Regions from separate parts of the Oryzihumus sp. JJN4-3R genome, predicted to be linked through region 3. Evidence: riboswitches for the same ligand, from Rfam matches in the RefSeq annotation. Region 3 holds a riboswitch; each other region holds the start of a gene.
The links. A riboswitch is a leader RNA that binds a small molecule or an ion and turns the genes downstream of it on or off. The one in region 3 is predicted to bind cyclic di-AMP.
Positions count from the first base shown of each region.

Region 1: another riboswitch for cyclic di-AMP. It lies ahead of AC3ANM_RS17510 (C40 family peptidase); the one in region 3 lies ahead of AC3ANM_RS12320 (C40 family peptidase).
Region 2: another riboswitch for cyclic di-AMP. It lies ahead of AC3ANM_RS14130 (C40 family peptidase); the one in region 3 lies ahead of AC3ANM_RS12320 (C40 family peptidase).
Region 4: another riboswitch for cyclic di-AMP. It lies ahead of AC3ANM_RS13675 (transglycosylase family protein); the one in region 3 lies ahead of AC3ANM_RS12320 (C40 family peptidase).

Region 1 is NZ_CM173229.1:3,674,127-3,681,398, forward strand. Features, by position in the region: gene AC3ANM_RS17495 (ATP-binding protein) at 1-1,966, shown strand, start outside; gene AC3ANM_RS17500 (response regulator) at 1,963-2,337, shown strand; gene AC3ANM_RS17505 (Hpt domain-containing protein) at 2,334-2,699, shown strand; gene AC3ANM_RS17510 (C40 family peptidase) at 2,741-3,208, opposite strand; cyclic di-AMP (ydaO/yuaA leader) riboswitch at 3,212-3,366, opposite strand; tRNA gene AC3ANM_RS17515 (tRNA-Lys) at 3,667-3,742, opposite strand; tRNA gene AC3ANM_RS17520 (tRNA-Lys) at 3,890-3,965, opposite strand; gene AC3ANM_RS17525 (copper resistance CopC family protein) at 4,029-4,622, opposite strand; gene AC3ANM_RS17530 (hypothetical protein) at 4,707-5,381, opposite strand; gene AC3ANM_RS17535 (ABC1 kinase family protein) at 5,423-7,093, opposite strand.
Region 2 is NZ_CM173229.1:2,946,530-2,953,801, forward strand. Features, by position in the region: gene eda (bifunctional 4-hydroxy-2-oxoglutarate aldolase/2-dehydro-3-deoxy-phosphogluconate aldolase) at 1-155, shown strand, start outside; gene AC3ANM_RS14110 (malonic semialdehyde reductase) at 511-1,164, opposite strand; gene AC3ANM_RS14115 (hypothetical protein) at 1,257-1,982, opposite strand; gene AC3ANM_RS14120 (cryptochrome/photolyase family protein) at 1,993-3,354, opposite strand; gene AC3ANM_RS14125 (iron-dependent transcriptional repressor DtxR) at 3,374-4,069, shown strand; cyclic di-AMP (ydaO/yuaA leader) riboswitch at 4,315-4,492, shown strand; gene AC3ANM_RS14130 (C40 family peptidase) at 4,497-5,210, shown strand; gene AC3ANM_RS14135 (DsbA family oxidoreductase) at 5,301-6,008, shown strand; gene AC3ANM_RS14140 (pirin family protein) at 6,110-6,877, shown strand; gene AC3ANM_RS14145 (MFS transporter) at 6,959-7,272, opposite strand, start outside.
Region 3 is NZ_CM173229.1:2,601,151-2,608,422, reverse strand. Features, by position in the region: gene AC3ANM_RS12330 (nitroreductase family deazaflavin-dependent oxidoreductase) at 1-332, shown strand, start outside; gene AC3ANM_RS12325 (GNAT family N-acetyltransferase) at 416-1,009, opposite strand; gene AC3ANM_RS12320 (C40 family peptidase) at 1,217-1,975, opposite strand; cyclic di-AMP (ydaO/yuaA leader) riboswitch at 1,979-2,160, opposite strand; gene AC3ANM_RS12315 (class I SAM-dependent methyltransferase) at 2,304-3,077, opposite strand; gene AC3ANM_RS12310 (DinB family protein) at 3,220-3,726, shown strand; gene AC3ANM_RS12305 (YtxH domain-containing protein) at 3,843-4,160, shown strand; gene AC3ANM_RS12300 (hypothetical protein) at 4,378-5,400, shown strand; gene AC3ANM_RS12295 (SRPBCC family protein) at 5,406-6,671, shown strand; gene gvpJ (gas vesicle protein GvpJ) at 6,678-7,097, shown strand; gene AC3ANM_RS12285 (GvpL/GvpF family gas vesicle protein) at 7,112-7,272, shown strand, end outside.
Region 4 is NZ_CM173229.1:2,859,030-2,866,301, reverse strand. Features, by position in the region: gene AC3ANM_RS13695 (endonuclease/exonuclease/phosphatase family protein) at 1-613, opposite strand, end outside; gene AC3ANM_RS13690 (ankyrin repeat domain-containing protein) at 837-1,223, opposite strand; gene AC3ANM_RS13685 (hypothetical protein) at 1,768-2,250, opposite strand; tRNA gene AC3ANM_RS13680 (tRNA-Thr) at 2,641-2,713, opposite strand; gene AC3ANM_RS13675 (transglycosylase family protein) at 2,914-3,672, opposite strand; cyclic di-AMP (ydaO/yuaA leader) riboswitch at 3,682-3,843, opposite strand; gene AC3ANM_RS13670 (threonine/serine exporter family protein) at 4,096-5,616, opposite strand; gene AC3ANM_RS13665 (serine/threonine-protein kinase) at 5,702-7,272, opposite strand, start outside.

The DNA.
Region 1 (7,272 bases), 1.1 Mb from region 3:
GCACACCGAGATGCTCACCCTGGTCGCCGAGGGGGAGCCGCTGGCGGAGATCCTCAGCCACCTGGCCCAGGCCCTGGAGACGATCAGCGGGGCCGCCCTGTGCCACGTCGAGGTCGACGCTGCCGACGGGCAGGACGGGTTCGTCGCGCGCTCCGATGCCGCGGACGGCTCGCCGGCCGGCACCTGGAAGGGCGACCAGGTCGAGGCGCCGGTCACCGGCCCGGGCCGTCGGGTCCGCGGCCGCGTCGTGCTGCGCTACCCACCCGGACGAACCCGCGGTGAGCGCGACGGCGACTTCGCCGCCTGGGGCGCGCGGCTGGCCCGGATGGTGCTGGAGCGGCTCGACGAGCGGCAACGGGTGGCGAACTCGCTGGCGCTGCTGGAGGCCACGCTGGAGTCCACGGTCGACGGCATCCTCGTGGTGTCCGAGTCCGGGCGGATCGCCGGGGCCAACCGCAAGTTCGCCGACATGTGGCGCATCGACCCCGAGCTGCTCGCGTCCGGCGACGACGCGCGGGTGATGAGCTCGGTCCTGCGGCAGCTGGTCTACCCCGACGCCTTCGTCGAGCGGGTCCAGGAGCTGTATGCCGACCCCAGCGCGAGCACGTTCGACGTGCTGCAGTTCCGCGACGGCCGAGTCTTCGAGCGCTACTCCCAGCCCCAGCGGGTGGGCGGGGTCAGCGTCGGGCGGGTGTGGAGCTTCCGCGACGTGACCGCCACCCGCCGGCTCGAGCGCGAGCTGCGCGAGCAGACGGCGGTCCTGGAGCGGCTCAGTCGCCAGCAGGAGTCGATCCTCAACTCCGCCGGCGACGGCATCTACGGCCTGGACCGGGAGGGTCATGTCACCTTCATCAACGACGCGGGAGCCCGCCTGGTCGGCCTGCCGCGCGAGGCCATCCTCGGCCGGCAGGTCGGGGAGGTGATCCGCACCGAGGACCAGGACGGCACCGCGCCGGCCTCCGGCGCCGACGACCTCGCGGGCGGTGCCCGGATGGTCGCCGGCCGGCACGTGCGGGCCGACGGGAGGGTCTTCGACTCCGAGCGCATCGCGGCGCCGATCGTGCAGGACGGCGCCGTCGTCGGGTCGGTGGTCATCTTCCGCGACGTCAGCGAGCGGCGCGCGGTCGACACGATGAAGGATGAGTTCATCTCGGTGGTCAGCCACGAGCTGCGCACCCCTCTGACCTCTATCCGCGGGGCCCTGGGCCTGCTCTCGGGTGGGGCGGCGGGCGAGCTGCCGGCGCGCGCGCAGCGGATGGTCGAGGTCGCCACCGACAGCAGCGACCGCCTGATCCGGCTCATCAACGACATCCTCGACGTCGAGCGCATGGCCGCCGGCAAGCTGCGGCTGCGCCGCGAGCAGGTCGGCGTGCTGCGGCTGGTGGCGACCGCGGTCGAGGAGACCGCCCTGCTGGCCCACGCCGCCGGGGTGCGGATCGAGATCGGGGCGGTGTCCGGATCGGTGTGGGCGGACAGCGACCGGATCGTCCAGACGCTCACGAACCTTCTCGGCAACGCCGTGAAGTTCTCCCCGGCCGGGTCATTGGTGCAGCTCAACGTCGTCCCGGGGGAGTGGCAGGTCCGGTTCGACATCAGCGACGAGGGGCCGGGGATCCCGGCCGACCAGCTCGAGGCGATCTTCAACCGCTTCCAGCAGGTCGACGCCTCCGACACCCGCAGCAAGGGCGGCACCGGTCTCGGCCTGGCCATCTGCCGCGGCATCGTCGAGCAGCACGGCGGCGACATCTGGGCCACCAGCGCCGGTCCGGGCGCCGGGTCCACGTTCTCCTTCACCCTGCCGACCGGGCCGCTCGGCGTCAGCCGGGGCGGCAGGGACCGCTCCGCGCCGCACCACTCCGGCAGGGTCCGGGAGGTGCTCGGTGCCGCCGGCGGTGGTCAGGGGTCCGACGGTCGGCCCGGCCCGGCCGTGGGGCAGGACATCGACGGTGAGGGGGCGCCGGCATGAGGCGCGTGCTGGTCGTCGACGACGACGAGATCATCCTGGAGGTCGCCCAGATGGCCCTGGAGGCCGTGGCCGGCTGGACGGTGATCACCGCCGGCAGCGGGGCCGAGGCGGTGGCCACGGCCCGGGCCGAGCAGCCCGACGCGATCGTGATGGACGTGATGATGCCGGAGATGGACGGCCCCACGGCCTGTCACCTGCTGGCTGCGGACCCGCAGACCCGTGACATCCCGATCGTGCTGCTCACCGCCAAGGTGCAGCAGTCCGAGCAGCGCCAGTGGGCCAGCCTTCCGGTGGCCGGGGTCCTCGCCAAGCCGTTCGACCCGATGCAGCTCGCCGGCCAGGTCGCCGGGCTCGTCGGGTGGACGTCATGACCGCGCAGGAAGGCGGGGACGTGGACGAGTCGTCGTTGACCGACGCGGAGGCCACCGGGCTGGGGTCCGGCTGGGAGGACCTCAAGCGCCGTGCGCAGGCCAACAACCTGGCCAAGCTGCCCGAGATCGAGACGGCCGTCGAGGCCCTCGTCGAGGGCGCCCTGCAGGAGGCCCAGCGGGAGCGGGCGGCGTTCCAGGCGCACAAGATCGCCGGGTCCGCCGGCACCTTCGGCCTGCCCGTCGCGTCGGAGCGTGCCCGGGAGCTGGAGCGCCTGTTCGCCCCACCCGGGCCGGGTCCCGAGCGTGCGCCGGAGGCGCAGTCGCTGGTCGCGCTCCTGCGTACTGAGCTGACCACGGGCTGAGCCGCCCGGCATACCCGTGGTGGGTATGCCGGGTGCTCGCCTCAGCGGACGCGGCCGAAGTAGACCGAGCTGGTCCAGATCGGCACGAGGCTGACCCGCCGACCGGGCTTGGGGGCGTGCCAGATCATGTTGCGGCCGGCGTAGATGGCCACGTGGTAGATCCCGCTCCTGTTGTGGAAGAAGACCAGGTCGCCGACGCGGGCCTGCGAGCGGCTGACGTGCAGGGCGGCGCGGTACTGCTGGGTGGTGGTGCGCGGAAGGCGCTTGCCGACGCGGGCGTAGGACCACATGGTCAGGCCCGAGCAGTCGAACTTGCGTGGACCGGCGGCGCCCCAGACGTAGGGGGCGCCCTTGCGGGAGGCGGCCTGCTGCTCGGCGCGGTACGCGAGCGTCGCGGCTGAGGCGGACTCCGGGGTGCCGATGACGGTGGTGGCCACCGTGCCGGCGCCCGCGAGCATCACGGACAGGGCTGCGGACAGGGCGAGGCGGGAGAGACGAGGGTGGAGCATGGGGGATTCCTTCGGAACCGCCTGCGAAAGATGACCTGTCGGGTTCGGGCGCCGAAAGTTGCCCGGCCAGCCGTGGCTGGCTTGACCCCAAGAGACGCGTCGCGTCTCGTCGTGCTTGGGTCTTCCGCTCCTGTCACAGACTGCAGTGGACTCGACTGTGTTATCCGGCGGGTGACAGGACTCGGCGACCGCTCGGACCGCCCCACCCGTTCTGGTGGGGGTCTTGGGCCTCGGCCCGGGAGAGCGTCGTCGCGGTCCCGGCAGGACGCTCCCTGGCTGGGCGTGGTCCCTGAGGCGTCTTCGACGGTAAGTGCACGAATGGGACGCACCGGACGCTCTCGGGGGCAAATGACCCGAAAGGACTACCTGTTGACTAGTCACCGGTCGGCGCCGAAGGGGGAGTACCCGAAAACGAGAAGCGGCCCCGTCCCGGAGGATGAGGCCGCCTGTGTGTCGTCTGGTGCGCCGTCAGGGACTCGAACCCCGAACCCGCTGATTAAGAGTCAGCTGCTCTGCCAATTGAGCTAACGGCGCGCGGGGAGGAAGGTATCAGGAACTGTGCCTCGACGGCGAAACGTGAGGTCAGCAGCGGTCTCGCGGCCGCCGGGCCTGATGCGAACGCCGTTGTCGCACAACGACAAAGCGACCCCGTCCCGAAGGAGGAGGCCGCCTGGTCGTTCCTGGTGCGCCGTCAGGGACTCGAACCCCGAACCCGCTGATTAAGAGTCAGCTGCTCTGCCAATTGAGCTAACGGCGCAACGAGGAAGAAGTTATCAGCAGGTGGGTCCAACGACGAAATCCGGGTCCCGCCGCCGTCGGGTCACCCCCGGCGACGGTCCCAGAGCAGCGCGCCGGCCCCCACGACGAGCAGCAGCAACGCCCCGGAGAGGACCGGAAGGTGCGCCGTCAGCCAGGGCTCGCCGCCCTCGCCCGCGAGCGAGGTCGGGGCTCCGGCCGGCGCCGTCGCGGCCGCCGTCCGTGACGCTGCCGGTGAGCCGCCGCCAGTCGTCGGTGACGGCTCCGCGGCCAGGCGCAGGGTGAAGCGGGACTGCCCGAGGACCGGGTGACCGTCGTCGCTCACCACGCGGAAGGCGACGCGGTACTCCCCGGACCCCAGGCCCGGGGTCAGCGGGGCGGACACGTGGCTGCCCTGGACGCGCGCCGGGCCCCCGGTCACGTCGGCCCCGTCCGGACCGGTGATGACGACGGAGGTGAAGCGCTGCGAGACGGGCTCGTCGAAGACGAGCTCGACCTCGCGCGGTGCGCTGGTCAGCGTCGCGCCGTCGCGGGGGGAGACCGAGACGAGCGTCGCGTGGGCGGAGGCCGGTGCAGCGCCGGCGACCAGGAGGCCGCCCCCGACGAGGGTGGCCACGGCTGCGCCCAGGAGGGAGCGCAGCCGGGGGGAGGTGGACATTCAGGGGTGCCTTTCGTGGGCGCCCGGGTGGGGACCGAACGAGGTCGGTGCACCGACCCGGGTGGAGCGGGAGGGGAGACGAGGTCAGGCCGCGGCCGGTGGCCCTCGTCGCGAAAGGCCCTGCAGGACAAGACGATCGGTGAGTATGCGCGGTCGCGGCCACCGGGCCCGGCTGGCCGCCGCAGCCGCGGAGTGGGGCAGGTGCAGGCGGGCGTCGCCCGTCCGGCGGGCCAGGCGCCACGGGGCCAGGGCCGCCCCGGCCACCCCTCGCGCTCCCTCGAGCGCCGAGCGGGTGTGCAGCGAGCCGTCCATCCAGGCGACCAGGGCCGCCACCAGCAGGGCGGCGACCGTGTGGCCGAGGGTCATGGCCAGCCCCGGCGGCCCCGGGGCCGGCGCGGTGGCCATGCCCGGCCCACCCATGCCAGCCATGGCGGACCCGGTCAGGCCGGAGTCGGCCGCGCCCGACCCGGCCATGGCGTGGCCGCCGCCGAGCAGCCAGGTGAAGGCACTGTGCAGCACCACCTGGGTCAGGCCCAGGGCGATGACGGCACGCCCGAAGGTCCACCGGCGCCGGCTCGCGGCGCCCAGGATGAGGCACATCACGGTCGCCAGCGCGCCGAGGCCGGCCAGACCGGCCGGGGCGAGGTGCTCGCCCCCGCCCCCGCCACCACCGGCGACCACGTGCCCCGTCAGGGACAGCCCCACGCACGCCCCACCCACGGTGAGGGCGCGCACCTGGCGCAGCGGACCGGCATACATCCCCTCCATGCTCGCAGACGCGAGCGGGGTCGCCGTTCGGCCTAACGGTCCGCCTTGGAGCGGCGGGCGATACGTCGATCGGTGAGCAGGATCAGGGTGAGAAGCACCGCCGCGGCGATGCCCGCGAGACTGAAGCAGACCATGGCGATCGAGGGGTAGCCCAGGATCCGCGACCGGGTCGGCACGAGCATCATCAGCGCCGCCCCGACGAAGAGCGCCGCGACGATGACCCCGGCGGTGACCCGGTTGGCGAGGCGCTGCATGACGTGGAGGAACTGCACCTCGTCGATCGCGTCGACCTTGACGGTGAAGCTGCCCTCGGCGAGGGCGTCCATGACCTTGTTGGCGCGCCCGGGGAACTGCGTGGCGAAGTCGCGGGCCTCCATCGCCGCGGCCATGGCGCCGCTCAGCGACGGCTTCATCCCGCTCTGGAGGATCTCGGTCGCGCTGTCCCGGATCGCGGAGGCGGGGTCGAAGTCCGGGTCGAGGTGCAGCGTCACCTGGTCGAGGTTGAGCAGCGCCTTGCCGACCATCGCCATCTCCGGCGGCGGCCGCAGCCCGTGGGTGCCGGACAGCCGGCTCAGCTCGACGAGGACGCCGCCGGCCTCGAGGTCGCTGCCCCGGGCGACGGTGCGGGTAACCAGCTCGGAGACGTGCTCGGTGAACGCGGCGGCGTCGAAGCGCTCGTCCTTGCGGCCCATCGCGGCCAGGACGGAGGCGGCGTCGTCGCCGTTGCCGTCGCTGACGGCCAGCAGCAGCTTGACCAGCTTGTCCTGCACCCGCGGCGGCACCGTGGCGACCATGCCGAGGTCGATCAGGGCGAGGCGGTGGTCCGGGGTGAGCAGGACGTTGCCCGGGTGGGGGTCGGCGTGGAGGAACCCGTCGACGAGGATCATCTGCAGGTAGGCCCGGAACAGCTCCTCGACCAGCCCCCGACCGTCCAGGTCGAGCCGGCCGAGCGGGCCGATGTCGGTGACCTTGCGACCCGGGACGAAGTCCATCGTCAGGACGCTGCGGCTGGTGTAGTCGCCCACCGGGGCCGGTACCACCAGGTGCGGGAACGGCGCCGTCAGCTCCGCCATCCGGCTCAGGTTCGCCGCCTCGCGCTGGTAGTCCAGCTCGCCCGCGAGGGATCGCCGGAACTGCTCGAGCAGCTCGCTGAAGCCGTAGCGGCGGCCGAGCTCGGTGTGGGCGTCGGCGAACTCCGCGAGCTCGCCCAGGGCGGCCATGTCGTCGCGCACCACCTCGCGCACGCCCGGGCGCTGCACCTTCACGACGACCTGGCGGCCGCTGGGCAGCTCGGCCCGGTGCACCTGCCCGAGCGAGGCCGCGGCCAGGGGGCGCTCGTCGAAGGAGGCGAACCCGTGCCGCAGCGAGACGCCGAGCTCGTCGGTGATGACCCGCTCCACCTCGCTGAACGGGATCGGCTCGACGTCGTCCTGCAACCGGCTCAGGGCATCGGTCCAGGGCTCGGGCAGCAGGTCGACCCGCGTGGAGAGGAGCTGGCCGAGCTTGACCCAGGTCGGGCCCATCGCCTCGAGGTCCGCCGCCAGCTGCTCGGCGGTGGCCTGGGCCTCGTCGCCGGCCTCGGTGGCCTCGACGAACTCGTCCATGCCCACGCCCTTGACCAGGTCGGAGCGGCCGTAGCGGACCAACAGGCGCGCCAGCGCGGCGTAGCGGGCGGCGTGCTGCGGGCGGAAGGGGAAGGTCATGCCCGCATCCTGCCGGGTCCGGGTAAGTCTCATGTGCGTGACCTGCCGAGTCACTGGCGGCCCGAGGTGAGCGGAGGCCTTGGCTGCGCCCCCGGATCAGCGGGCGACGCAGCAGGGCGCGGCCTCCGGGACCGGCGGCCGCGCCCTGCGAGTGGGTGTTACCGGCCAGCTGTGCAGCA
Region 2 (7,272 bases), 350 kb from region 3:
GCGGGGTGACGCCGGGCAACGCTGCGGACTACCTCGCGCTGCCCAACGTGGGCTGCGTCGGCGGCTCGTGGCTCACGCCGAAGGACGCCGTGGCGGCCGGGGACTGGGTCCGCATCGAGGACCTCGCGCGCGAGGCGTCGACCCTGCCGCGCTGAGCGCCCCCGGACACACCACGACCCGGCCTGCGAGGAGCAGGCCGGGTCGCGGCATGGAACAGCCCGTGAGCTCCGGTCCTTGCGGTCCGGGGCGCGATGGACGAGTCGCGCATCCTCACGGGCTGCGGTGACTGCTGTGAATTGCGGTCACCCCTGCCGTCCACGACTGGCACACCCGAGGGGGCCAGGGAACGGGCTGGGCTTAACGCTCAGCCACCTCACGCGTCCGTTGTGAAATCACTTCTCGGACCACCTCCCTTCTCGTGTGCCCACGACGGTAGGTCGCTCTCCGGCGCGGCGCAATGCCTTATTGCGCCAAGGCCTGCCGGGGTCGGGGAGTGGGTCGAGGAGCCGGTCAGACGGTGGTGACGACCTCGTCGAAGTCCAGGCGCGGGCTGCGCGGGAACCACGCGTCGGGGCCGGGCTTGCCGATGTTCACCACGGCCAGGGCGCGGTGCTCGCCGTCGGGGAAGAACTCCTTCGTGACCGCGTCGGCGTCGAAGCCGGTCATCGGGCCAGCGGCCAGGCCGGCCGCCCGGACCCCGAGGATGAAGTAGGCGATCTGCAGGGTGGCGTTGAGCTCGGCGGTGCGGACGCGCATCTCCTCGTTGGCCGCGAACATGTCCCTGGCGGCGGGGAAGTGCGGGAAGACCTTGGGGAGCTCCTCGTGGAACTCGTTGTCGGCGGCGAGGATCGCGACCAGCGGGGCGGCCTCGGTCTTGGGCTTGTTGCCGTCGGCCATGAGCCCGACGAGCTTGGCCCGGGCCTCGTCGCTGCGGACCAGGACGACACGCAGCGGCTGGTTGTTCATCGACGTCGGCGCCCACTTGGCGAGCTCGTAGATCGCGCGGACCTGCTCGTCGGTGACGGGCTCGTCGGTGAACGTGTTGGCGGTGCGGGCCTCACGGAAGAGGAGGTCCTGCGCCTCGGGGGAGAGGACCAGCTGGTCGGCGAACTCCGCCTCGAACTCGTCGATGGCGCCGGTCTGGGTCTCGGGGTAGGTCGTCATGAATAGTTGAACGGTAAACGACTTCCCGGTATTTCCAGACTAGCTGTCCGGTTTGTGTGGTCTGCGCCACGTCCGGCGCTTCGGTCTCGAGCTCAGGCGGGGCGGACCGAGGCGGGGTCGACGGCGATCCAGACAGCCTCGGCCTGGGCGAGGAGGCGGCCGTCGGCGGCATACAGGGCGGTCCCGGAGAGGAACTTGCGGCCCTCCTGCCCCCGCGGCCACGCCATGACGACGCACTCGTCGCCGACCTGCGGCAGGGCGTGGACCTGCGCCGTCATCGTGCCCAGCACCATCGCGCGGCCGGCGATGCCGGAGGCCCAGGCGCCGGGGCAGTCCAGCGCCGCCCACACGATCTCGTGCGTCACCTCGTGCGGGCGCCAGGCGGCGGCCCGCAGCGTCTCCTGGCCCGGCAGGGCCCCGGTGTGCAGGCACAGGGCGTCGTCGGGGTCGCGGTCGGTGCCGCAGGTGAAGCAGGTCGGGAAGGGGTGCTCGGCCAGTCCTTCGTAGCCCGGTCCGGCTGCCTCTGCAGCCGCGAAGGAGACCGGCGCCGGCGTCCCGGCGGCGCCGAGCGGCTCGGCCGAGATGGCCTGGGCCACCAGGGTCTGGCCGTCCCAGAGCTCGACGGTGCCGTCATCGGCCCGCGTCACGTCCATCTCGGCGTCCAGCGGAGGGGGCGTCCGCAGGCGCACCGTCACCGCGCCGCGGCCCTGGCCCTCCTCGGTCTCCACGAGCCCGGCGAGGTGGCCGCTGACCCACCCGCCGTTGCCGGACTGCGGCGGGCCGCAGAAGCGGGCGGGGACGACGAAGGACTCGCTCACGGGCCGCACGCTAGCCCTTGGCTGCCTCGTAGCGGCGCAGGGCCTCCTCGCGCGCCTCGGCGTGGTCGAGGATCGGCTCGGGGTAGCCCTGGTCGTAGGCGCCGTCCGCCTTCCACGGCTCGTGCACCGCGCCGCCCCGGACGTGTGCCAGCTCGGGGACGTAGCGGCGCACGTAGTCGCCGTCGGGATCGAACTTCTTCCCCTGGGTGACGGGGTTGAAGACCCGGAAGAAGGGCGAGGCGTCGGTGCCGGTCCCGGCGGCCCACTGCCACCCGTGGGAGTTGGAGGCGATGTCGCCGTCGCGCAGGTGCTCCATGAAGTGGCGGGCGCCGTGCGGCCACCACACGTGCAGGTCCTTGACGAGGAAGCTGGCCACGATCATCCGCACCCGGTTGTGCATCCAGCCCTCGGCCAGCAGCTGGCGCATCCCGGCGTCGACCACGGGGTAGCCGGTGAGCCCGGCCTTCCACGCCTCGAAGCCCTCGCCCGGGTCGTCGTAGTCCATGCCCTTCAGGGCCGGCTTCAGGTCGGCCCACGCCGAGTCGGGGCGGTGCCAGAGCACGTCGGCGTAGAACTCCCGCCACGCCAGCTCGGTGACGAAGGTCTGCGGACCCTTCCTGCGGTGGTCGGGGTGGGCCGCGATGTCGGCGAGCATCGTGCGCGGGTGGATCTCGCCGAACTTCAGGTGGGCCGACATCATCGACGTGCCGGTCAGGTCCGGCCGGTCGCGGGTCTCGGCGTAGTCGGCCAGGCCGTCGTCGAGGAACGCGTGCCAGCGCTCCAGGGCGGCCTCCTCGCCGGCCGCCGGCAGCTCGGGCACCTCGCCGGTGACCTCCGGGAGGTCCTGGCAGTCGACCCGGCGCACCCAGCGGAGCCCACTGGGCACCGGGGCGGGCTGCGGCCAGCCGTGCGCGCGCCACGCGCGTGAGAAGGGTGTGAAGACCTGGTAGGGCGTGCCCCCGCCGGTCGTGATGGTGCCCGGTCCCACCGCGTATGCCGTGCCGGTCGCCTCGAGCGGGCAGTCCAGGTCGGCCAGGGCCCGGCGCACGGCCTCGTCCCGGCGCCGGCCGAACGGCGTCGACTCGGCGCTCACGTGGACGGAGCCGGCCCCCAGCTCGCGGGTCACCGCGGGGACCACCTGCGCGGGGTCACCGACGCGCACGACGAGCGCACCGCCATACCGGGCGTGCAGGGCGCGCAGGGAGGCGTGCAGCCACGCGCGACGGGCGGGGCCGGCCCCGTCCCAGAGCCTCGGGTCGAGGACGAACAGCGGCAGGACCGCCCCGCCGCCGGCGGCCTGGTGGGCCGACCCCAGTGCGGGCAGGTCGGTGAGGCGCAGGTCGCGGCGAAGCCAGAGCACGGTGTCGGGCACGAATGAGAGGCTATGCGCTGTGACCGACCTGATCGACACCACCGAGATGTACCTCCGGACGATCTACGAGCTGGAGGAGGAGGGCATCCCGCCGCTGCGTGCCCGCATCGCGGAGCGGCTCGGTCACTCCGGCCCGACCGTGAGCCAGACCATCGCCCGCATGGAGCGCGACGGGCTGGTGTCCCTGGCCGGTGACCGTCACCTCGAGCTCTCCGAGGAGGGGCGGCGCCTCGCCACCCGGGTGATGCGCAAGCACCGCCTCGCCGAGCGGCTGCTCGTCGACGTGATCGGCCTGGAGTGGGAGTACGTCCATGACGAGGCCTGCCGCTGGGAGCACGTGATGAGCGAGCGGGTCGAGCGCAAGATCCTCCAGCTCATCGGGGAGCACCGCGAGTCCCCCTACGGCAACCCGATCCCCGGCCTGGACGAGCTCGGTGAGGAGGCCGGGGAGGACTTCCGCCTCGGGGTCAGCAGCCTCGCGGCGCTCGCCGGCGACGAGCCGAGCGTCGTCACGGTGCGCCGGATCGGGGAGCCGGTGCAGGTCGACCACGAGGCGCTGAGCCTGCTGACCGTCGCCGGCCTCCTGCCCGGCAAGCGGGTCCGCATCCGCCGCGAGGCGGGGCGGGTCATCGTCGTCCGCGACGGCGCGGAGGAGGCGGCCGGCGTGTCCTTGCCGGAGAGCACCGCGGCCCACGTGTTCGCCGCCCCGGTCTGAGTCGCCCCCACCAGGCCTGTCCGGTCCGTCCCGTTCGGTGGCGGTTCGGGGTGTCCGATGTGCCCTGATCTGCGGCGATTCGTCGTGCCCGGGCGGGGCGGACGGGAGATGGCCGGAACGAACCACGAAACACCCGTGACCTCGATGTGACAAGGGCCTTTGGTCTGTGTACGGTGACAGGGCTTCCTCTCCCCCTGGAGGGAGCTCCCGATGTGGCTTGCCTAATCCTGCCGTCACGCCCGGGACAGTGAACACAACCGCATGGCAGGAGCGGGGGACCCAATTGCGGGGCGTCGAGAGACGCTCCTTGGGGTGAAGCCCTCAGGCGGCTACCGACCCAGGTCGGCTGGCTGCCTCAGGGCCGGGTGCATACCTCCCACCCGAACCCGACAGCTCACCTCGTAGGCACTGGAGAGGTCTGCTCATCGTGTCGAAGCACCATGCCGGGCGCCACCGCGCCGCAGGTCGCCAGACGACCACCAATGCCCTGACGTCTGCTCTTGGCCGTTCCGGCCAGCCCGCCGCCAAGGCGTCCGCGGTCCTCGCGGTCTCCGGTGGTCTCGTGGCCTCGTTCAGCATGCCTGCATCGGCTGCGCCGGCCACCCACAACCCCGAGGCCGCGACGCCGACCAACGCCCCCGGCACGGTCGCCGTCTCCGCGCCGAGCACCGCCGCCGCGCCCGTCGCGCCGTCCTTCGGTGAGGTCGGCTTCGACGCCGTCGCCCCGAAGGCCGCCCCGGTGCACCGCGCCGTCGAGACGGTCAGCCGCAGCACCGAGCGCGTCGCGATCAACATGCCTTCGCCGGCCGCCGGCGTCCTGGGCATCGCGTCGATGTACGCCGGGACGCCCTACCTCTGGGGCGGCACCACTCCCGCGGGCTTCGACTGCTCGGGCTTCACCCAGTACGTCTTCAACAAGATCGGCATCTCGCTGCCGCGCACGGCCGAGCAGCAGCGTGTGGCTGCCACCCGCGTGACCAACCCGCAGCCGGGCGACCTGGTCTTCTTCGGCGCTCCCGCCCACCACGTCGGCATCTACGCCGGTGGCGGCATGATGTGGGACTCCCCGCACAGCGGCTCCGTCGTCGGGAAGCGTCCGATCTGGAACGACCCCAACATCTCCTACGGCCGCTTCAGCTGATCGAGGCTGCCAGGCTCTGACGCCGCAGGCCCTGCTCCTTCCCGGGAGTCAGGGCCTGCGGCGTTGCCGCGTCTTTGCGACACTGGGGTCATGAGCACCGTCAGCACCGAAGCCGCCACGCCCTCGGCGACGGACCGGTCGCCGGGCATCGTCCTCGAGGTCTGGTCCGACGTCGTGTGTCCCTGGTGCTACATCGCCAAGCGCCGGCTCGAGCAGGCCATCGCCGGCTTCGAGCGCCCGGCCCTGGTGGAGGTCCGCTACCGCTCCTACGAGCTGGACCCCCGCACCCCGGTCGGGGCCGGCGTGAGCGTCTACGACTACCTCGGGCAGCGGTATGGCGGCGGGCCCGAGGCGGGCCGCGCCATGAGCGCCCGGGTCGCCCGGGCTGCTGCCGCCGACGGCCTGCGCCTCGACTTCGACAAGGCGATCTGGACCAGCTCCTTCGACGCCCACCGGATGGTCCACCTCGGCATGGCCCAGGGCGGGCCGGCCCTGCAGTCGGCGGTCAAGGAGCGGCTCTTCGCCGCCCACTTCGCCGAGGGCAAGGCGCTGGACGACGTCGCGACGCTGCAGCGGCTTGGGGCCGAGGCCGGCCTCGACGAGCACGTCCTGGCCGCCGTGCTGGCCTCGGACGACTTCGCCAAGGACGTCCGCTCCGACGAGGCCGAGGCGCGCGATCTCGGCATCACGACGGTGCCGTTCGTCGTGGCCAACCGCTCGGTGGCCCTCTCCGGCGCCCAGCCGGTCGAGGTGTTCCAGCAGCTGCTCCACCAGGTCTGGCGCGAGTCCGACCGCTAGGGCGGGCATGCCCGGCCGGGACGCGCCTGCGCGGAATGCCGCGACCGGCATACCCGTTGTTGCAGCGGTCCGGTCCCTGCCACAGTCCCTGGAGGACACGTATGACCACCCCCGGCCTCACCCCTCAGGTCGACGTGCGCCGCGCGGCGGACCGCTTCTCGACGCGCATCGACTGGCTGGACTCCCACCACTCGTTCTCCTTCGGCCACCACTACGACCGCGCCAACACCCATCACGGGCTGCTGCTGGTCAACAACGACGACGTCGTCGACCCCGGCACCGGGTTCGAGACCCACCCGCACCGGGACATGGAGATCGTCACCTGGGTGCTGCAGGGGTCGCTGGTGCACCAGGACTCCACCGGGCACAACGGCGTGATCTACCCCGGACTGGCCCAGCGGATGAGCGCCGGCAGCGGGATCCTGCACTCGGAGAAGAACGACTCCTGGCGCCTCGGCGGGGCCACGCACCGCGACCCGGTGCACTTCGTGCAGATGTGGGTGCCGCCGGACGAGAGCAACATCAAGCCCGGCTACGAGCAGCTCGAGATCGAGGACGAGCTGCTGGCCGGCGGGCTGGTGCCGGTCGCCTCCGGCATGGACAAGCACGACGGCGCCTCCGCCATCCGCATCCGGAACAAGTACGCCGCGCTGTATGCCGCGCGGCTGCAGCCTGGTCAGTCGGTCCAGCTGCCGGAGGCGCCCTTCCTGCACCTGTTCGTGCCGCGCGGTGCGGTCACCCTCGAGGGGGCCGGGCCCCTGGCCGCCGGGGACGCCGTCCGGTTCACCGCCACCGGCGGGCAGCGGGTGACCGCCACCGAGCCGGCCGAGGTCCTCGTGTGGGAGATGCACGCCACCCTGGCCGGCTGACCGCCCCGGGTGCACGACCACGCCCCGCCGGGATGCCCGGCGGGGCGTGGTCGGGTCGGCGGGCCCAGCCGCCCGGGGGGGTCAGGCCGCAGGCTCCAGCACACGCGCGTCGGGCAGTGCGGCCTCGGCATGGGAGGGCCGGGCCGGGCGGCGGGCCGCCAGGGACAGGACCAGCAGCACGGCCACCCCGATGAGGGCGGCGGCGACGCCGAACCCGCGGTCCGCGCCGAGGACGAACAGCGACTTCGCGTGGGCCGAGGCCGCAGGGGAGGAGGCCGCCCCCGGTCCGGCGGTGGCGAAGACGGTGACGAGCACCGCCAGGCCCACGGCTCCGCCGAGCTGCTGGGTGACGTTGACCAGGCCGGAGGCGATGCCGACCTCGTGCGTCGCCACGC
Region 3 (7,272 bases):
CCGTCGTCATCCTGAGCACGCTCGGCGCCAAGTCGGGCAAGCTGCGCAAGATCCCGCTGATGCGGGTCGAGCACGACGGCGCCTACGCCGCCGTGGCCTCGCTCGGTGGCGCCCCGAAGCACCCCGTCTGGTACTTCAACATGCTGGCCAACCCGGTCGTCGAGCTGCAGGACGGCCCGGTCAAGCAGGACATGAAGGCCCGCGAGGTGACAGGCGAGGAGAAGGCCGCTTGGTGGGAGCGCGCCGTCGCCGCCTTCCCGGACTACGCCGACTACCAGCGGCGCACCGACCGCGAGATCCCCGTCTTCGTCCTGGAGCCGGTCAGCAGCTGACCTCGGCTGCCACCGCCCGAGGCGGCGGCACGGCATACGTCCCCCTGCCGGTATGTCCGGGGGAGGGCCGGGTGGAGGCGCGCTCAGGGGCGCGGGGCGCGGCGCATCACCCAGACGTGGGGCGCGCCACCCGGCGGGTCGACCTCGGCGGTGGTGACGAAGCCGTGCTGCTCGTAGAAGCGCACGTTGTCCTCGGTCGAGGTCTCCAGCGCCGCCGCCGTGCCGTCGCGGTCGCAGCGCTGCAACACCGGCGTGAGCACGGCCGACCCGAGCCCGCGCCCCCGCGCGCCCGGCGCCGTCCCCACGGTCGCGAGGTACCACCGCGGCTCGTCGGCGTGGCGCGCAGCGACCGCCTCGTCGGCGGCGGCCACCAGAACAGCCCGTTCGCCGAGCAGGCGCGGAGCATCCTCCGAGAGCCCCCGGGCCAGCTCCTCGGGCAGCTCGGGGCACCCGGGAGCCAGCCAGGCCGCGGCGCTGGTGCCGTCCACAGCCATCCACACCTGGCCGAGGTGGCTGACCGTGGCGCCGAGGTACAGCGCGAAGGAGTCGCGCAGCCGCTGCGACCGCCCTGCCCGAGGGAAGGCCCAGTCCGTCCAGACGTAGCCGTCGAGCGCCTCGGCGAGCAGCCCCGCCAGCGCCGGGACGTCGGCCGCGGTGGCCAGCCGGACCTGGCTCACGGGCCCACCTGACCGGGGACACGGAACACCCGGCCGACCACGGTGAGGACCTCGGGCGCTCCGCGGGAGCGGAGGACGACAGCACGCATGGGCCGGAGACTACGGCGGCGACCCCACGGCATACCGGGGCTTTTGCGTCCCGGGACGGCGAACGGCCCGAATCCGACTGCAGGGGAAGCGGATCCGGGCCGTTCAGCGCATCAAGGGTCAGGGGCGACCGTAGGTCACCGCCGTGGTCCAGATGGCGCGCTTGGAGACGACCGCACCGGAGTGCGGGGCGTCCCACATCATGCCGCCGCCGGCGTAGATGCCGACGTGGTAGGCCGGGGAGCCGAAGAAGACCAGGTCACCGGGCTGCGGGGTGCTGACCCGGGTCACCGCCAGCCGCTGCTCCTCGGCGGTCCGCGGCAGCGAGACACCGATCTTGTTGAAGACGTACTGCGTGAAGCCGGAGCAGTCGAAGCCCGAGGGCGTCGTGCCGCCCCACACGTACGGCACACCGGCGTACTGCGCCGCGACGGCGAGGACGCTGGTGGCCGGCGCGGGGACGCTGACCGACAGGGCGGGACGGGTGGTGGACCGGCTGATCGTCGGGGTCGACGCCCGCTGGACCGGAGCCGCGTTGACGGGGGCCGGAGCGGGCGCCGGAGCGGGCTTCGGCTTCGGGGCGACGACGGGCTTCGGCGCGATGCTCTTGAAGCCCACCTCCCCGAAGCTCGGGGTGACGACCGACGGTGCCGTGGCCGGCGCGGCGACCGCGACGGTGCTGGGCGCCGCGGACGGCTCGATCACCGGCGCCTGCGCGGTGGTCTGTGCCGCCGAGGCGGGCACAGCGAGCGAGGCGACGATGCCGCCGGAAACGGCCAGGACGGCCGACGCGCGGCCGGCGTTCTGGCCGAGCACGGCGGAGACGGGGTTGCTGGGAGAGGACTGGGCGCGATGGCGCCCGGAATGGGGCTGGGACACGACGAACACACCTCCGGACGCCTGCGAGGTGAGCTGTCGGGTTCGGGTGGGAGAGAGATCACCCGGTCCGGGTCTGCCGATGACGAGGCCAGCGGCGGGCACGGACTTCACCCCAAGGAGTGCCGAGGCACCCCGGAAGGTGGGTCCCCCGCTCCTGCCGTACGGGTTTACAGGGGTGCCTCGCACCGGTGGCAGGATTCGGCGGGCCGGCGAGAGGGCTCCTTGCAGGGGGTCAAAGAGCGCGCAAACCGTATCGAACCGCCCAGTGAATTGTCACGCCGAGGTCACGAATGGGCACACCAATGACCAAGGTCCCTAGCGCTGGGCGTCAGCGTGGCACTCGCGCGATGTGCACGTCGGCGCCCCGGTGCAGCTCGATGCCGCCCTCGTCGTACATGCGCCACAGCTCGTCCAGGCACCGCCGCTCGAGCTCGGACTGGTCGGCGGCGGCCAGCGACCGGAACCACCCGACGAACCCGTGCGACATCTGGAACTCCCACATGACCCGCGGCGAGGGGACCGGCAGGCGCACCTCCAGGCTGCCCACCCACGGGTCGACCAGGCCGGAGGCGCCCACCAGCGCATCCACGTCGATCGGCCGGGCCACCTGGACGGCCCCGCGCGCCGGGTGGAAGTCCCGCGCGACCTCGTAGAACCGGGACCACCGGCCGCCGTCGTCGACCGGCCCGGGCACGGTGACGACCACCTGCCCCCCAGGGCGCACCACCCGCGCCATCTCGGCGAGCACCTGGGCGGGATCGTCGACGCAGTGCAGCAGGAACGCGGCCACGGCCACGTCGACGCTGTCGTCGGGCAGCGCGAGCGCATGGGCGTCCATGAGCCGCACCTCCATCTCGGGGTCGGCCTTGCGCAGCCGGTCGACCATGCCGGTCGAGGCGTCGACCGCGACGACGTGCCAGCCCCGGGAGGCGGCGGCCAGCGCGACGGCGCCACGCCCCGCCCCCACGTCGAGCAGCTCGGCGCCCTCGGCGTCGTCGATCAGCTCGAGCACCTGCTCGCCGAAGCGGGAGAACATCGGCAGCACCTGGTCGTAGTCCTCGGCGAGCTCGTCGAACATGGGCACCGAGTCCAGACGCGTCATGGGCAGGACCGTGCCACCCTCGGGGGAACGGTGCAAAACGGACGCAACCCCACGGCATACAAAGCCGGTATGCGCGGGAGCGCGCCACGGGCACCCCGAGCGCCGATGGTCCGTGTCGGCGGCCGGCGCTAGCGTCCGGACCATGACCCGACCCGGGCCGCTCACCGGCGGCGAGAAGGACACCCTTCGCACCAGCCTCGACCGGCACCGCGACGCGGTGCTGTGGAAGCTCGAGGGGCTCGACCACGAGCAGCTGTGCCGACCGATGGCCCCGTCCGGCACCTCCCTGCTCGGCCTGGTCAAGCACCTCGCGGCCGTGGAGTACGGCTGGTTCTGCGAGACCTTCGGCCGGCCGGCCGAGCTGCTGCCGTCGATCCGGCTCGACGAGGACCCCGAGTCCGACATGCGGGTCAGCGAGCAGGAGTCGACCGCCGACATCGTCGACTACTACCGGCGGGCCCGGGCGGCGGCCGACGCCGTGATCACCGAGCTCGACGTGGAGGCCACCGGGACCGCGTGGTCCGGCGAGACCGTGTCGCTGCGGTGGGTGCTGGTGCACATGGTCGAGGAGACCGCCCGCCACGCCGGCCACCTGGACATCGTGCGCGAGCTCATCGACGGCGCGACCGGGGACCACCGACCGGCCTGAAGGTGCGTCGCCAACCGCCGTGGCGCGGTCGCGCGGCGCCCACCCTCCGGACCCAAGGTGTTTGCATCGCGCTCGATCGGGCACGGTGGGGGGTACGACGACAGGGAGGAACCCCCATGAAGGCCAAGGCAGCGCTGCTCGTCGGTGCAGCAGTCGGATACGTGCTCGGCGCCAAGGCCGGGCGCCAGCGCTATGAGTCGCTCAAGGCGAAGGGCCAGGAGCTCTGGCAGCACCCGAAGGTGCAGGAGCAGGTCGGTCACGCCCAGGAGATCGCCCGGGAGAAGGCCCCGGACGTGCAGCAGAAGCTGAGTGAGGCGACAGCGAAGGTCACGGCGGTCGTCAGCGAGAAGCTGGGCAGCAACGAGGAGCCCGACGCCCCGCTGGACCTGCGTTCCGCCCCCGGAGCCACGGGTGGGGCGCACCGCTCCGCCTGACCGACTCCCCTTCCCGGAGCCCCGGCCCGCCTGACGGCGGCCGGGGCTCCGGCGCGTCTGTCCTGCCTGCGCCATTCGGACGAGGCGCCGCCGTTGCAGGGCCGAGAACCTAGGTCACCTTGAGTTCGTGGCTCCGGCCGTCGACCGGCCCCACGACCCATGCGGCGTCACCGCTCCGGGAGCCCGCAGGGGGCCTCGGTCCGTCCTGGGAGGCGATGTGAACACTGCAGCAAAGACCACGGCAGCACTGGCGGGCGGGTACCTGCTCGGCCGGACGAAGAAGATGAAGCTGGCGATCACCGTCGCCGGCCTGCTGGCGGGCAAGAAGCTCGACACCAACCCCACCGAGCTGCTGAAACGGGGGTCCGAGCTCGCCAAGGCCAACCCGGAGCTCGCCCGCCTGACCGAGCAGGTCCGCGGGAAGCTGCTCGAGGCCGCCAAGGGTGCCGCGGTGGCCGCGGCCTCCCACCAGCTCAACTCCCTCAGCGACCGGATGCGCGACCGCACCGACGGCCTGCTGGCGCTGGCCGAGGCTCTGGAGGAGCCGGAGGAGGAAGAGGAGGAGTACGAGGGCGAGGAGGAGTACGAGGAGCCCGAGGACCTCGAGGAGGAAGCCGAGGAGCCCGAGGAGGAAGGCGAGGAGCCGGAGGAGGAAGAGCCGGAGGCCGAGGACCTCGGCGAGGAAGCCGAGGAGCCCGAGGAGGAAGAGCCGGAGGAGGAGCCCGAGGGCGAGGAGGAGCAGCCCGAGGTCTCCGGCCGGCGCCGGCTCCGCCTGGGTCGCGGCACCCGCCGCGCCCAGCGCGAGACCCGCGCCGCCCGCAGGCAGGGCAGCGACACCGTGCGTCGCTCCGCCGAGAAGGCGGCAGCTCCGGCGAAGAAGGCGGCAGCTCCGGCAAAGAAGGCCACCGGCCCGGCGAAGAAGGCGGCACCTCCGGCGAAGAGGGCTGCGGCGCCCGCGAAGAAGGCCACTGGCCCGGCGAAGAAGGCCGCCGCCAAGAAGACCGCAGCCACGAAGAAGACCGCGGCAAAGACCGCCCCGTCTTCGGCCCCCGCCAGGAAGGCGGCAAGCAAGGCGACCGGTCCGGCGAAGAAGGCGGCCGCCAAGAAGGCGTCCTCGAGCGCCGGCACGGCCAAGAAGACGGCGAAGAAGGCCACGTCCGGCGGGCGCAGCACCGGCAAGACCGCGGCCCGCAAGGCCTCCTCCAGTGCGTCCTCGCGCTCGAGCCGGTCGGGTAGGTGAGCGCGGTGGCGGACCAGGACACGAAGGCCCAGGACAACGGCGGCGGCCTGCTCTCCAAGCTGCCGATCGACCGGTTCTCCGACGAGCTCGGGGGCATGGTCAAGGCGATCGGCAGCAAGGCCGTGTCCTCCGCGGAGGACCGGATCGGCGACCTCACCGACCGGCTGACCGACTTCACCGAGGGCGGCGGCGTGAGGAGCCGGGCCGTCAAGGAGGGGGCCAAGGCCGCTGCGAAGGGCGACTCCCCGGTGATGGGCGCCCTCAAGGGCGGCGCCAAGGGCATGGTCGACAAGGCCAAGGAGGCCTTCACCGGCGGCGGAGGTGGTGGCGGCGGCAAGGGCACCAAGGTCACCAACATCATCGAGGAGATCGACATCGGCCTGCCGCTGCGGGTGGTCTACAACCAGTGGACCGAGTTCCAGGAGTTCCCCAGCTACATGAAGAAGGTCGAGGCGGTCGAGCAGATCGAGGACGACAAGATCAAGTGGAAGGCCCAGGTCTGGTGGTCCCACCGGACCTGGGAGTCCACGATCCTCGAGCAGGTCCCCGACTCCCGGATCGTGTGGCGCTCCAGCGGCCAGAAGGGGTATGCCGACGGCGCGGTCACCTTCCACGAGCTGGCTCCCGAGCTGACCCGCGTCCTGCTGGTGCTCGAGTACCACCCGCAGGGACTGTTCGAGCGCACCGGCAACATCTGGCGCGCCGTCGGCCGCCGGACTCGACTGGAGTTCAAGCACTTCCGTCGCCACGCGATGACCGAGACCATCCTGCACCCCGACGAGGTCGAGGGCTGGCGCGGCGAGATCCGCGACGGCGAGGTCGTCAAGACCCACGAGGAGGCCCTCGAGGAGGAGCGCGAGCAGCAGGAGCGCGAGGAGGGCTACGAGGGCGAGGAGGGCGACGAAGGCCCCGAGGACGAGTACGAGGAGGGCGAAGAGGAAGAGGAGCCCGAGGAGGGCGAAGAGGAAGAGGAGGAGCCCGAGGAGGAGTACGAGGGCGAAGAGGACGAGTACGAGGAGGAGGAGCCCGAAGAGGGCGAGGAGGAGTACGAGGACGAGGGGGACGAGGAGCCCGAGGACGCGTACGACGAGGAGGAGTACGAGGACGAGGGCGAGGAAGCCGAGGAGTACGAGGACGAGGGCGAGGAGCCTGAGGACGCGTATGACGAGGAGGAACCCGAGGAGGAGTACGACGAGGACGAGGAGCCCGAGGAGGAGCCCCCGCCCCGCGCGTCCCGCCGCCGCAGCCAGACCGCCACCAGGAGGCGTTGAGCAGCCATGACCGTCGCAACCACCCCTCGCAACCAGGGCGGCTACCTCAGCCGGCCCTCCCCCAGCGGCCTTGCCGACGTCCTCGACATCATCCTCGACAAGGGCATCGTCATCGACGCCTACGTCCGGGTGTCACTGGTCGGCATCGAGATCCTCACCGTCGACGCCCGCATCGTCATCGCCAGCGTCGACACCTACCTGCGGTTCGCCGAGGCCACCAACCGGCTCGACCTCTACCAGCATGGCGGGCAGACCCTGCCTGAGGTCGTCGAGGACATGGGCTCCAGCGCTGCCAGCGCGAAGACCGAAGGCGTGATCTCGGGCGCCAAGAAGGCCATCACCGGCCGCAAGTCAGACAACGAGGAGGAGCGGCCCCGGCGAGCTCGGCAGACCTCCTCCAGCCGCACCCGGCGGCGGGCTGAGTGACCACGCGGGCCGCGGTGGGCCGACGCACCTCGGGCGGGCACGTCGAGCCCGAGGGACCGTGGTACGTCTACGGCGTCGCCGGTTCCGGTCTGGACCCCGCCGCCCTGAAGGACGTCGAGGGCATCGGGAGCAACGGCCCCACCGTCGTGGAGCACCTGGGTCTGGCGGCGGTCGT
Region 4 (7,272 bases), 260 kb from region 3:
GTCGGCGCCCTTGAGCCTCCGCAGGGACCCAACGCGCCTTGGGCTTCGGGAGAACCCGACTGACGGCGATGTGGTCGATGCTGGAAATGTCAGGGAGGCGGTGCGGCAACTCGGACGTCGGGACCTGCAACTGGAGGCGATCCAGCGTTGCGGCCAGATACAGCCGGCCCTTGAGGGAGCCAGCGGTCTCGGGGCCGGTGAGGCTGTGGTTCCAGTCGCCTCCCCAAACGACTCCGGGCTTGCCCGCCAGCTCGGCCTCGATGCTGGCCAAGGCGGACCGCGTCTTCTCGGCGTGCTTGCCCTGGACCCAAGGGTGTCGGGGGCGTGCAGAGCGCCACGGCAGGACAGAGCTGCAGAAGGTGATGCCCTCCACCGTTGCTGCGCAGCTCGCCGGGTGAGGGTCGTTCTCGGGCGTCAGCCACGCCTTGGACAACACTGCAGCCCATCGGCGTTCTGCAACGATCGACTCCTTCGAAAGATGCTGGTGGAACCCGTCCAGGTCCAAGCCTCGTGGCACTTCGGTGAGCAGCCAGATATCGCAGTTCTCGGACAGCATCAACGTGCGATGTTGCGTCGACCACCTGCCGGCCAAGTTCCACGTGCCGATTCGCATGGACAGCAGATTGGCAGGCTCAGGCCTGCCTGCGTGGCGAAACGGAGCGATTTACAGCGGGGGGTCAACGCCTTGGCAGACCCGACCCATTCACAGGGGAGGCACCGCCTGCCACTTTCGGTCATGGCGCCAGCGGCGCGAACCGTGTGATTGCAGCGGTTTCGTTGTCATGGCGTCGGCCGGTTCTACGGAACGCACGGCCAAAATCCGGCCACGGGCGGTGTCAGGGGATCAAGCGGATGACGTCGTCCGTCGCGACCCGCTGCACCAGGATGCGGGGGCTGACGCCCGCGTGGTTGAGGGCATCCGGATCGGCTCCAGCTGCCAGCAGGGCGCTGACTGTGTCGCCGTTCCCTTGGCTGTCGAACACGGCGCGGAACAACGGCGTGTTGCCCCACTGGTCCTGGACATCGATCGGAGCCCCGGCTGCGACGAGGATCGGCACGCAGGCAGCGCGTTGTTGCTGGGCGGCGAAGTGAAGGGGCGTGTAGCCGGAGCGGTCGGCCAGCGAGGGGTCGACCCCTTGAGCCAGCCAGCGTTCGACCTCGGTGACGTCACCGTTCAACGCGGCATAGTGCAAAGGCGAACGTCCGAAGCTGTCGAGGTCCATGAGGCGACTTTGGCACGCCGCGAAGCCGATCGCGCGGGTTTGCGCATTGACCGTGAACTGCGTGGCTGGGCCCTGGCCCGCTGCGATGCGGGTACGGCAGCCGGGCCGACAGGGTTGAGCAGGCAGCCCCGTCGACAGGGTGCATCTCGGGCTTCGGGTAGCCGGCCACGGGCGGGCCTCCGTCGTCGCCAGCGCCTGAGACGGTGAGCAGACGAGCAGCTGAGGCGGGGGCGTTCCGACTGGGTCGGAGTGCACCGCCTTTGCCCTGTCCTGGCCCGGGTAGCCCGTGAGCGCGTAGCTGTGGGGTGCGCGAGGACGGCGCGAAGCGCCGCCCGCAGCGCGGGGTCCCACCGGCGAAGCGCGGAGGGCGTGGCCGGGCCCATTGACCGGAGCCGCCACTAGTTGTCGGTCCGCTGTACACGCGGATCGCGGCACGAGGTGACAGGGCAGTAGCGGATGCTGGAGGTTGATGCACGGGGCGAGAGCCAGCGGGGACCAGGCATGAGGCGGCTGTCGCGTTGTGACCGTTCCTCGTCAACGCCGGTCAGGCGCCGTGATGGTGGCGAGTGGCGTGGGTTGCGTACATGCGGAAGCGCGCCAGCATCAGAGCGAGCATCGCGATGCAGGCCATGCCGCAGATGCCCGAGATCGACTGCGCGGCTGATACGGCCCCGATGCCGTAGCCGATGACCATGACGGCCCCGACGAGCAGTGTCGTCGCCACCATCTCCAGCGTTGGCCGCCAAGCCATCTGCATCCATCGCATCCAGGCCACCATGGAGGCGCTGAGAGTCAGGGTGACGACGACAGCCGACAGGACAGGAGCACTTTGTCGGGGGTCGGCGAAGCCGAGCAGGGCGCCGCCGGCAGCCGCAAGCAGGCCCAGCAGGACGAGACTGACGCACATGACCACGCACATCTGGGCGAAGTGCAGGGCGAAGCGGCCTGCCTGGGACGTGACGCCGGGACTCGCGTCATCGCCGGCGGGTAGTGCGGCGCGAGGGGTGGTGCGGAATTGCAGGCGCATCGGACGCTCCTCTCCTCTGGGCCGGTAGACGGATGTTGCGCGTCAACGAGCCGTTCGGAGAATCACCTCGGGAGCGGCCCGCTTGGGCCTGACACCATTTTGGGGTCGCTGTCCGCCCCGGCCAAGGGGCATTGGTCCCATCGACTGGCGTCCTGGCGGCGCACCACCGGGTGATCCGCTCATCACGTGTCGCTGGACCCAGCCCTCGATCTGGGGGACCAGCAGGAACACGAAGATGCCGGCGACGGCCGGTTGTGCGGGCCCTCGACGGGGCCTCCCCGGACCCGCACGAGGCCCACGACGTGACCGAAAGCGATGGGTAAACGATGGATCTGACACTTCAGCGCAAGATGCGCGAGACGCCAAAGGGCCTCTCACCTGCGGAAACAGAGCCGACGAGGGGACTCGAACCCCTAACCACCTGTTTACAAGACAGGTGCGCTACCGATTGCGCCACGTCGGCCGACCCGCGCCGGGACGCGGGACGATCCGCCCCGCCGGAGCGGGACGAGCGCCCATCCGGGGATGGGACGCGCGAAATGCTACCGGCACGCAGAAGGCCCGGCGGTCACCGCCGGGCCTTCTCGTCCTGCCTCTAGGGGGAGCAGGAGGTCCGCTGGAACCAGGACCCGCCGGAAGGGGGATCCGGCGGGGGCCCTGCAATCAGCGGTGTCTGTTGAGCCAGCTCTGCAGCGCGCGCACCGTGGGCGCGTTGAGGGAGCCGGCACCGTCCTGGTGCGCGTGGATGTGACGCTGCAGTGCGCGCACCGTCTGGGGGCCGATGACGCCGTCGGGTGTGGCGTGCACCTTGCGCTGCAGGGCGGCGGCGGTCATCGGGCCGAGGATGCCGTCCTGGGAGGTGCCGACCCAGCGCTGGACGCGGCGGACGGTGCTGCTGTCGAGCGCACCGGTGACGGCCACGCGACCGACGGCGCGGTTGACGACGTGCTTGACCGGGATCGAGCCGGTCGGCAGGGACCGTCGCATCAGGGAGCGGGAGACGTCGACGCTGCCGGTGCCGCCGTTCGCCCGGGTCAGTCCGGCCTTGCGGCTGCACACCGGCCACGCGCCGGGGCCCTGCGCGGAGAGCACGCGCTGCGCCACCGAGATCTGCTCCTCGCGGCTGGCCTGGTCCGCGTGCGAGGCGTAGCGGGCGCCGCCGTAGGCGACCCAGGTGCTCTGGCTGAACTGCAGGCCGCCGTAGTAGCCGTTCCCGGTGTTGATCGCCCAGTTGCCACCGCTCTCACACGAGGCGACGGAGTCCCAGACGGACGAGGCCTCCGCGGGCCCGGCGACCGCGATACCGGTCGTGACCGAGGCGGCACCGGCGATGGCGACACCGGCCGCGCGTGACTTGTTGACCCCCTGGGGTGCGGCGTGACGGGGCACGTACCTCCGGGCATGCCGAGGGCTGTAGTGCATCGAGGCGTCCTCTCCTGACTCTGCGCCGGAGAGGTCAGCTGTCGGGTTCGGGCGTGTCAGGCGTGCCCGGCCGGCGGACCGGCTTCACCCCAAGGCCGACCCGAAGGTCGGCCAACATCATGGGTCCCCCACCCTCGCCCATGCCCGGAGAGGTTCCGGTGAAGTGCCCGCCGGACGAGGTTTGGCGCTGCGGGCACGCTGCGTGTGGTCGGTATGCAGTTGTGGCGAACCCCCCTGTTCTATAACGGAACTGCATCGGGACGGGGCGCTTTCCCCGAGATTTTCCCAACCAGACGTCAGCGGATAGACAAGATCGGCCCGGTATGCCGTGAATGTCCGGTTCCAGCCCGCCCCATCAGCCACCCCGGTATGCCGGTGACCGTCCCGTCCCAGCCCGGCGCCGCCGGGCCTGACGGGCCCAGGTCAGCGCCAGCGGGCCCGGCGCTGGCGGACGATCTGCCGGTCGAACGGGGAGGCCATGAGGTCGCCGAGGACGACGCCCGTGGCGATGGCCAGCGCCGCCGCCGAGGCCGTGAGGAGCACCGTGAACCCGGTGGAGGTCGAGGCCACGCCCTGCCCGACGACCGAGCCGGAGACCAGCTCGGACATGCCGCGGAACAGCGCCAGCCCCGGCAGCAGCGGGCCGACGGCCGGCACGACCAGGACCAGGGCTGGCGCGCCCATCCGCAGGGCGATGAGCCGTCCGCCGAAGCCGACCAGCACGCACGCGATGGTCAACGCGGTCAGCGAGCCCAGGCCGAGCGTCTGGTGCACCAGCCCGGTGACGAGCGTCCCGATGCCGCCGAGGACGGCGGTGGGCAGCAGCAGCCTGCGGCGCGTGCGCTGGGCGATGGCCGAGGCGAGGGCGCCCAGCGCCCCGGCCACGACGAGCAGGCCCAGCGGCGCCCCGGCGCCCTCGACCGCGATCTTGGGCAGCTTCACCCCCAGGGCGAACGCCTGGTCCAGCCGGACCGTCACCGACAGCGCCGCCGCGACGCCGGTGATGATGCCGGCCGCGGTCAGGCCGACGGTGAACAGCCGCCCGGCGCCGGTGACCGGGTAGCCGGTGATGGCGTCCTCGACCGCCGAGACCATGTGCCGGCCCGGCAGCAGGACCACGATCCCCGCCGCGACGATGTAGGCCATGTCCGCCCGGTTGAGGTCCACGACACCGACCCGGCCGAGCAGCATCGAGGACCAGGCGACGCCGGTGGCGATCGCCCCGCCGACGGCGGACAGGTAGAACGAGGGCAGCCCGCGGGAGGCGAGCACCCGGCCGACCCGGTCGACCGCCACCGCCGACAGCAGCGCCAGGCCGACCGCCGGCAGGCTCGCGCCGAGCTTGAGCGCCACCGAGGCGGCCAGCACGCCGTAGGCGAGGGTGATGGCCCAGCGCGGCCAGAAGCGGGGGTGCCGCCGGATGCGGCGCAGCCGGGAGGTGGCCTCGGTGAGGTCGATCCGCCCGGCGACCAGCTCCTCGACGAACTCGTGCACCGCCGCCAGGCGGGCGAAGTCACGGCTGGTCGAGCGGACCACGCGGAGCACCGTGTGCGGCTGCCCCGACGGCGAGATGCACTGGACCAGCAGGCTCTGGTTGGTGATGTCGACCTCGAGGCGGTCCAGGCCGGCCGCCGTGGCCACGGCGACCACGCTCGACTCGACGTCGCGGGCGCTGCCGCCGCAGCGCAGCATCAGCTCGCCGACGCGCACCGCCAGGTCCAGGGCGGCCCGCACGGCCGGCTCCTGCTCGGGGGCGGACATCCGCCGCGGGTTGCGGTAGGGCGTGCGCCGCAGCGACTCGGCCAGCGGCGTCGGCTCGGTCAGGTCCTCCCCGCGCCAGATCCGGGGCCGGCTGCGGTGCTCGGAGACCGACGGCGGCGGCGCCCCGGGGTCGAGCCGGGGCGCCCACGGGTCCGGTCGGTCTGAGAGGTCCTCCTCGGTCATGGGGTCACGCTAGACCCGGCCGCAGCGGCCCCGGCCGGGCGGCTGGGGCACGTCCAGCCGGCCCGGTGCGCTACGGAGAGACCGCTCAGCGGTGCAGGAAGGACGGCAGCGGCAGGTGCGTGCCGGTCCACGGCCACCAGTCGACCACCCCGTGGCGGGCCCACGCCCACGCCCCGAGGCCGACCGCCCCGAGCAGCAGCACGACGACGAGCGCCTGCGTCGCCGGAGCGGTGCGGGACACGCCCCGGACCAGGCTGCGCGAGCCCCGGCGCAGGGCTGTCGAGGAAGGCCCCCACCACGCCACGAGGACGCCGACGACGGCGCCGGCCGCGACCGCCGGGGAGGTGTCGGGCTGCGGAGCGCCGTTGGTCAGCGAGGTCAGCGCGAGCGCGGCCGAGAACGTCGTCGCCACGGCCACGACGAGCGGCAGCAGCAGCGACACCACGGTCGCGACGGCCGCGGTGAGCACGTGCCACGGGCTGGCCATGACCGCCACCGGCACGTCGCTGCGGCGCCGCCCGGCGCTGTGCCGGCGCATGACCAGCGAGGTCACCGAGCGGTCGGCGAAGCGGGCGAGCACGGACCACAGCACGAGCAGCCCGAGGCCCGCCACGGGCCAGATCGCGGTCACGCCGACCACGGCGGCGAGCATCGCGAAGAGGGTCCCGGCGCGGGTGGGCCGGCCGATGCGCGGGTCCGGCTGGCCCGGCCCCATCTCGCGGGCGGCCTCCCAGTCGCTCTCCTCACCGGGCCAGGCCTCCCCCGGCCCGGACTCCCAGCCCTCGTCCTCGTCAGCCGGCAGGGACAGGGGCCCCCAGTCCGGCTCCTGCGGTGCGACCGGCGGCGCCGCCGGGGCACCCCCGACGGGCTCCATCGGCCGGGTCGCCGAGGCGGACACGACCGTGGTGGGGTCGACCTGCGGGAGGGTCACCGTCGCCTCGCCCCCTCCGGCGTAGCGCTCGAGGGCGTCGACGACCGCCTCCGCGCTGGGCCGCCGGGCCGCGTCCGGGGAGAGCGCCGCGCGCAGCAGCGGCTGCAGCCGCGGGTCGACCCCCGACAGGTCGGCCTGGCCGCGGCGCACCCGGTCCAGGACGGCCTCCATGTGACCCCGCCCGAAGGGCGGGACACCGGAGGCGGCGAACGCCAGGGTCGCCGCCCAGCCCCACCAGTCCGTGGCCTCCGTGACCGGTGCGCCCTCGAGGACCTCCGGGGACAGGTAGCCCGGCGTGCCCATGACCAGCCCGGTCATGGTGAGGCGCACGTCGTCGGCGACGTGCGCGATACCGAAGTCGATGACGACCGGGTCACCGTGCAGGAGGAGGACGTTGGCGGGCTTGAGGTCGCGGTGGATCACCCCGGCGGCGTGGATCGCGCGCAGGGCGCGGGACAGGCCGCGGCCCACCCTGAGCAGCGCCTCGCCCTGGAGCGGCCCGTGGTCGGCGACCACCCGGTCCAGCGGCGGGCCGGGGACATAGCGGGTGACGATGTAGGGCCGGTCGCCCTCGGTGTCGGCGTCGAGCACCGCCGCGACCCCGGGGTCCTGGACCCGCGACAGGGTCGTGACCTCGCGCGCCAGGCGCGCGCGGGCGTCGGCGTCATGGGCGATGTGCGGGCGCAGGACCTTGATGGCCACCGCCCGCCCGGACGGCGCCAGCG